2 regions of the Corynebacterium sp. 2571A genome follow, and region 2 is predicted to be linked to the other one. Evidence: predicted binding sites of a transcription regulator. Region 2 holds the regulator's gene; the other holds the start of a gene.
What was found. Region 2 encodes LexA, which represses DNA repair genes until DNA is damaged. Its sites were predicted from a motif close to CGAACANNTGTTCG; they were not measured.
Positions count from the first base shown of each region.

Region 1: the regulator LexA is predicted to act here: its motif matches at 1,984-1,997, upstream of QQS53_RS02235 (error-prone DNA polymerase).

Region 1 is NZ_JASTTE010000001.1:442,411-445,912, forward strand. It holds gene QQS53_RS02225 (methionine ABC transporter ATP-binding protein) at 1-778, opposite strand, end outside; gene QQS53_RS02230 (MetQ/NlpA family ABC transporter substrate-binding protein) at 899-1,774, opposite strand; gene QQS53_RS02235 (error-prone DNA polymerase) at 2,019-3,502, shown strand, end outside.
Region 2 is NZ_JASTTE010000004.1:11,615-15,116, reverse strand. It holds gene hrpA (ATP-dependent RNA helicase HrpA) at 1-290, shown strand, start outside; gene nrdR (transcriptional regulator NrdR) at 306-764, opposite strand; gene QQS53_RS08775 (hypothetical protein) at 885-1,331, opposite strand; gene lexA (transcriptional repressor LexA) at 1,587-2,291, shown strand; gene QQS53_RS08765 (DeoR/GlpR family DNA-binding transcription regulator) at 2,548-3,330, shown strand; gene ptsP (phosphoenolpyruvate--protein phosphotransferase) at 3,433-3,502, opposite strand, start outside.

The sequences.
Region 1 (3,502 bases), on a different contig from region 2:
GGTCCGGGGTGTTGCGCAGGGAGGTGGACACGAAGCGCTGTGCCACCGGGGTCTGCGGGTTGGAGAAGACCTCGTAGATGGAGCCCTGCTCGACCACGCGGCCTTTCTCCATGACGGCGACCTTGTCGGCGATGGAGCGCACGACCTCCATCTCGTGGGTAATGACCACGATGGTGATGCCGAATTTCTGGTTGACCTGACGCAGCAGCTCCAGGACCTCGTGGGTGGTCTGCGGGTCCAGCGCGGAGGTGGCCTCGTCGGCCAGCAGGAGGCGCGGGTTGGTGGCCAGCGCGCGGGCGATACCGACGCGCTGCTTCTGCCCGCCGGAGAGCTGCTCCGGGTAGCTCGAGCCCTTGTCGCCCAAACCGACGAATTCCAGCAGCTCCTGCACGCGCCGCTTGCGCTCGGCCTTGGCCACACCGGCCAGCTGCAGCGGGTATTCGATGTTGCCGGCGGCCGTGCGGGAGTTAAACAGGTTGAACTGCTGGAAAATCATGCCGATGGAGCGGCGCAGGGAGCGCAGCTTCTTCTCCGACATGCCGGCGATGTTGGTCTCGTCCAGCAACAGCTCGCCCTCGGTCGGGGTGTCGAGCCCGTTGATGAGGCGCACCAGGGTGGACTTGCCGGCGCCGGAGTAGCCGATGATGCCCATGATTTCGCCGGGCTCCACGGCCAGGTTGACATCGTCGAGCGCCTGGGTGGTGGTCTTTTTATGCTCAAAGACCTTGGATACGTGGCGGAACTCGACGCGGGTTCCGGTAGTGGGTGATTCGGTCACTAAAAGCCCCTTGGTAGTTGCGTGTGCAGTGGCGGGTTCATTAAACGTGGCACAACCCCGGCAACGCGGTAGCCATTGAGCTGGGCGCGTCGGCGGGGTAGAAGGTGCCGGGGAGGAAGTTTAGAGCTCTTCCTCGAGGCGGTTGAGGATGTCCTGCAGCTCCTGCGGGCTGCGCTCCACGGAAACGGACGTGCCCTTGGAGTCTTCCTGCACGGCTTCCTGGACCTCGGGGGTGTGCCAGATCTTGACGAGCTCCTGAAGGGTCTCGTTGTCGGCGTCCTCCGAGCGCACGGCGAAGACGTTGATGTAGGGCTCGGCCTCCTCGGAGTTCGGGTCGTCCTGGACCACCGCGGTGGTCGGGTCGATGCCGGCGCGCTCCAGGAAGGAGTTGTTGATGACGGCCGGGGTGCCCTCGCTGTAGGCGGAGGTGGTCTGCTCGGCGCCGACCGGGGTGACCTTGACCTTGGAGGCCTTCTCATCGATATCGGCCGGGGTCGGGGTCAAAAGCCCGTCCTGCTTCAGGGTGACCAGGTCCTGCTGGACCAGCAGGTTGATGGCGCGGCCCTGGTTGGTGGAGTCGTTCGGGACGGCGACGGTCTCGCCCTCGATGCCGTCCAGGGAGTCGTGGTCCTTCCAGAACAGGGCCAGCGGCACGATCTCGGTGGCGGCGATCGGCACCAGGTCGGTGCCGTTGCCCTTGTTGTACTCGGCCAGGAATTTCAGGTGCTGGAAGTTGTTGGTGTCCAGCTCGCCCTGCTCCAGGGCCTGGTTCGGGGTGGTGTAATCCGAGTAATTGACGATGTCCAGGTCGAAGCCCTGGTCCTTGGCGGCGGTTTCAAACGCCGCCCAGGCCTTCTTGGAGGCGTCGGTGGTGCCGACGGAGATCTTCGAGTCCTTGGTGATTTCGCCTCCCTCGGAGTCGGAGGAACAGGCGACGAGGCCGGTCGCTGCCACGACGGTGGCGGCGGCTGCGGCAAGGGCGCGGCGGATCTGCATGAGAATGGTCCTTTTCTGTGTGACTTTTATAAGGCCGGGCGGTGTTACGGGGCAGTGCCCGGGCGCCGTCCGGTAGGCGTAATAAAGCGGGTTGCGGGGCGCGCAACCTCGATGGGTTATAACCTAACAGCCTGTATACCGCTTTGTCTATTTACTTGCAGATTTTATGCATATTCACAGACTGCTTGGTTTGTAAGGTTGCTGCAATTAGAACACGGGTTCGTATCTTGCTAGGCTGTCCGGCGTGAGGTTTAACGGCGGACGGGCACTGAGCTGGTCGCGGCTGGAGCGGATCCTTTCCGGCCGCCCGGCGCTCACACCTGTGCCCGTAAACCACAGCGCTGAGCAGGACTTGCCGCGCGAAACAAAGAAGTCCGCGGTGCCGTTTGCGGAGCTGCACGCCGTGTCGAGTTATTCGTTTCTGCAGGGCGCTTCTGAGCCGGAGGAACTGGTCGAACGCGCAGTTGAACTAGGGCTGGAATCCCTGGCGCTGGTGGACAGGGACGGTTTCTACGGCCTGATGAAATTCGCCGAAGCCGCCGCCCGTGCCGGCCTGCCCACGGTCTTCGGCGCCGAGCTGAGCCTGGACGAGGGCGTCCTGACGGTGTTGGTGCGCGGCCCGGAGGGCTACCGGCGCCTGTCGCGGCTTATCGCCCAGGCCAAGATGGCGGCCGGGGAGAAGGACAAGACCGCCTACCCGCCGCTGGCGCAGGTCGTCCGCGCCCTGGGCGAGGAGGTGGTCTACCTCGCCGACGTGGACTGGGTGGACCGGCTAGGCCAGCTGGTGGGCGCCGCCGGGGACAGCAACGTGGTGCTCGAATACGCCAGCACCATGGTGCCGGCGGACGCGGACCGCCACCGCCGGCTGGATAGCGCCCGGGAAGACTGGGGGTTGCGGGCTATAGCGAGCGCCCGCCCGGCGGCGGCGCGGCGTACCCAGGCCCGCCTGGCGGCGGCGAAAAACGCCTTGGCCCACCGGCAGTCCCTGCAGCAGGCGGACCCGGACCAGCACCCGATGGGGGCGAGCTGGCTGCGCTCCGGCGAGGACATGGCGCGCCTGCTGCCCGGGCGCGAGGATCTGCTGGCCGCCGCGGCCCAGCTGGGGCGCGAATGCAGCTTCAGCTGGGACGTTTTGGTGCCCAACCTGCCGCACTTTGACGTGCCGGACGGGCACACGGAGATGACCTGGCTGCGCGAGCTGGTTGACGTGCGGGCGCGCAAGCGCTATGCCAGCCGGCCGGCCGATATCCGCGAGCGCGCGAAAAAACAGATAGAACACGAGCTCGCGGTGGTGGAGCAGCTGGGCTTTCCCGGCTATTTCCTCATCGTCACGGACCTGGTGGATTTCTGCCGCCGGGAAAACATCCTGTGCCAGGGCCGCGGCTCCGCCGCCAACTCCGCGGTCTGCTTCGCGCTCGGTATCACGAACGCGGAGCCCATCTCCGCGGGCCTGCTCTTTGAGCGCTTCCTGTCCCCGGACCGGGACGGCCCGCCGGACATCGACGTCGATATTGAGTCCGGCCGCCGCGAGGAGGTCATCCAGTACGTCTACTCCGCCTACGGGCGCCAGCAGGCCGCGCAGGTGGCCAACGTCAACACCTACCGCCGCAAGGGCGCGACCCGGGACGCCGCCCGCGCCCTGGGCTACCCGCAGGGCAGCGCGGACGCCTGGTCGAAGGGCACCGACGAGCCCCCGGCGGACGTGGTCGCACTCGCCGAGGAATTCCT
Region 2 (3,502 bases):
AGCACCTGCGGCACCTGCCGCGCTACCTGCAGGCCGTGCGCATCCGCTTGGAGGAGATGAACCTGGATCCGGACAAGGACGCGGACCGCCAGGCCGAGGTCGAAGAGGCCAAGGCCTACCTCAACAATCGCCTGCGTTCCCTGCCGGCCGGCCGCTCCAAGACCAAGGCGGTGCGCGAGATCTACTGGATGATCGAGGAACTCCGGGTCTCCCTGTTCGCCCAGCGCCTCGGCACCGCGCACGCGGTGTCCCTGCGGCGCATCCAAAAGGCGGTCGATAAGCTAGCCTAGCGCGGCAGCGGGAGCCTAAAAACTGCTGCGGTCGCGGCGCTTCATCAGGCGGATCTCCGACTCGAAATCGTCCGCGCTGTCGAAGGACTTATACACGGAGGCAAAGCGCAGGTACGCCACCTCATCGAGGTCGCGCAGCGGGTCGAGGATGGCAAGGCCAATATCGTTGGCGTTGATCTGGGAGCTGCCGTGGCTGCGCACGGTCTCCTCCACCTCCTGGGCTAGGCGCTTGAGCGCGTCGTCTGAGACGTCGCGGCCCTGGCAGGCGCGGCGCACGCCGCGGATCAGCTTGTCGCGGCTGAAGGGCTCGGACAGCCCGTTGCGCTTAACCACGGACAGCACCGCCTTTTCGACCGTGGTGAAACGGCCCCGGCACGAAGAACACTCGCGCCGGCGGCGGATGGACGCACCCGCGTCAACGACGCGGGAATCAATAACGCGTGACTGCTCGTGGTGACAAAATGGGCAATACAATGTGGCTCGCTCCCCGTATCTTTCTAGCTTTCCGGCTCAATCCGCCACCGCAGATAAAGCGGATGCGCTACCAGTCTACTGCGCCGGAGCGCGCCTCAACCGGCCGGGCGAGCCCGCCTACTAGTTCAGGGTCGCCTGCTGGGTCACGGCGCTGTCCGTCGTGCCCAGGGAACCGGCCGCATCCGTGCCGTCGACCAGGCCCATGCCCGCCGCCAACGTGCCCAGGAAGACGGCGAATCCGAACACAGCACCGAGCGCGTAGTTGCCCTTCTGGCGCGCCTGCTCAGTAACGGCGCCGCGCGGCTGCCCTGCGAAATCCTCGGCACTCAACGCGGGCTGCGAACGACGGTCTGTTCGATTATCTAGCGTGAGGGTTCGAGAATAACGCTCACTCGTGCCGGCCGGCCCGCCTCCCGGCCAGCCGGCGTTGGGGTTGCGGTTTCCGGAAAAGGGGGCGGAAGGCTCCCACACCGCGGCCGCGGGGACCACGGAAGGCGCGAGGGCGCCGGAGCGGTAAGCTGCATGTTCGGTGTTAGCAATACGGCGGTCATCAAATGCGAGAGTCATAGTAATCTTTCCTTTCTTGGTGCCACCGAGTCTAAATCTGGACCCCGACATGGCGCCGGCTTTTCTTCGTTCGAATGTTCGAATTAGGTTCTGTGTTCGATTTATAGCAGGCTTCCCAGAGTTTGTCTAGCGCGCGGTCGAAGATCTCGAACATTTGTACTTTTCGTGCTAGAAATGAAGGTAGGAATTTACGCGGGCCCGCAGTGCCTGTGACCGACTATCCGACCTGCCAACCAACTTGGAGAGTTAAAGACCATGGCCCGACCCAGCAAATCCTCACAGAAGCCCACCCTGGACTCCTTGAGTGCCCGCCAGCGGCGCATCCTCGAGGTCATTCACGACGCCGTGCTCCTGCGCGGCTACCCGCCGAGCATCCGCGAGATCGGTGACGCGGCCGGCCTCCAGTCCACCTCCTCGGTGGCCTATCAGCTCAAGCAGCTGGAGGAAAAGGGCTTCCTGCGGCGCGATCCCAACAAGCCGCGTGCGGTCGACGTTCGCCACCTCAACACTGAGAAGGAAGACGCGAAGGCCGAGAAGGCCAGCAAGTCCGCCGAGCTCCCCCAGACCCCGCCGGACGCGGGCCAGGTCAGCTACATCCCCGTCGTCGGGCGCATTGCCGCCGGGACCCCCATCACGGCCGAAGAAAACATCGACACCTATTACCCCATGCCGGACGAGGTCGTCGGCGGCGGGGACCTCTACATGCTGCAGGTCGTAGGCGACTCCATGCGGGACGCCGGCATCCTCGACGGGGATTGGGTCATCGTTCGCTCGCAGTCCACGGCCGAGGAAGGCGACTTCGTCGCGGCCCTACTGGACGGCGAGGAGGCAACCGTCAAGGAATTCCACCGCGACTCCACCGGCGTCTGGCTGCTGCCGCACAATGACGCTTACTCCCCCATCAACGGGGACGAATCAGAAATCATGGGCAAGGTCGTCTCCGTGATGCGCAAGCTTTAATTCCCCGGAACATCCCGCGTTATTCCCCCTTTCTGAGGTAATCAGGCATGCAAAATCTCACGCCGTGTGTGTGATCCCGGGTCCGGTTTGTCCGATCTACCTCAAGAGATACCCAAGCAGCCCAAGAATCGGGCGCTTGGGTTGTTCTGTTTGTGTTTGCCCACGCGGTTTTTCTGAGACAATTTGAGTAGACCCATTTCACCGTGTGCGCTAACCCATCAGCGTGCGTACCCACGGACCGAGGAGAACTACCCCCATGTATGCAGAAGAACGCCGTCGGCAGATTGCGTCCCTCACCGCCGTCGAGGGACGCGTCAATGTCACGGAACTCTCCCACAAATTCAACGTCACCGCAGAAACCATTCGCCGCGACTTGGCCGTTTTGGACCGGGAAGGCGTGGTGCACCGCGTCCACGGCGGCGCGGTGGCCTCGCAGACCTTCCAGACCGCCGAGTTCACCCTCGACACGCGCTCGCGCTCGGCCACGGGGGCAAAGTCCGCGATCGCCGAGGCCGCCCTCGAGTTCCTCCCCGAGACCCCAGGCAGCATCTTCTTGGACGCCGGCACCACCACGAATGCCTTAAGCGACCTGATCGCCGCCAGCCCGCTGGCCAACCAGCTGTCCATCGTGTCCAACAGCTTGCCCATTGCCCTGTCCCTGGCTAATAACGGCATCAAGGACGTCCAGCTGCTGGGCGGTACGGTACGCGGCATTACCCAGGCGGTAGTCGGTGACACCGCCCTGCGCACCATGGCGCTGCTGCGCGCCGACGTCGCCTTCATCGGCACCAACGCCCTGACCCTGGACCACGGCCTGTCCACGGCGGACGCGCAGGAGGCGGCCATCAAGGCCGCGTTCGTCACCAACGCCCGCAAGGTCGTTGTCCTGTGCGACTCTTCCAAGCTGGGCAACGACTATTTGGTCAGCTTTGCCAAGATCTCCGACATCGACGTCGTCATCACGGACTCGGCGGCACCGCAAAGCTTCGTCGACGCGCTACGCGAGCGCGAAATCACGGTCGTCACCGCCGACGCTTAAAGAAGGGCCTTTCCCTCCCTTCCCCCACATACCAAACACCCGGCGCAGGCCCGCAACTTGAAAAGCGGGGCCTGGGCCGGGTGTGATGTTTTTCGGCGGCGTTTAGTTGTCCGCCGCGGGGCGGGAGAATTCCTCGATGAGCTCGCGGACCTTCTCGCGGGCCTCAGAGGGG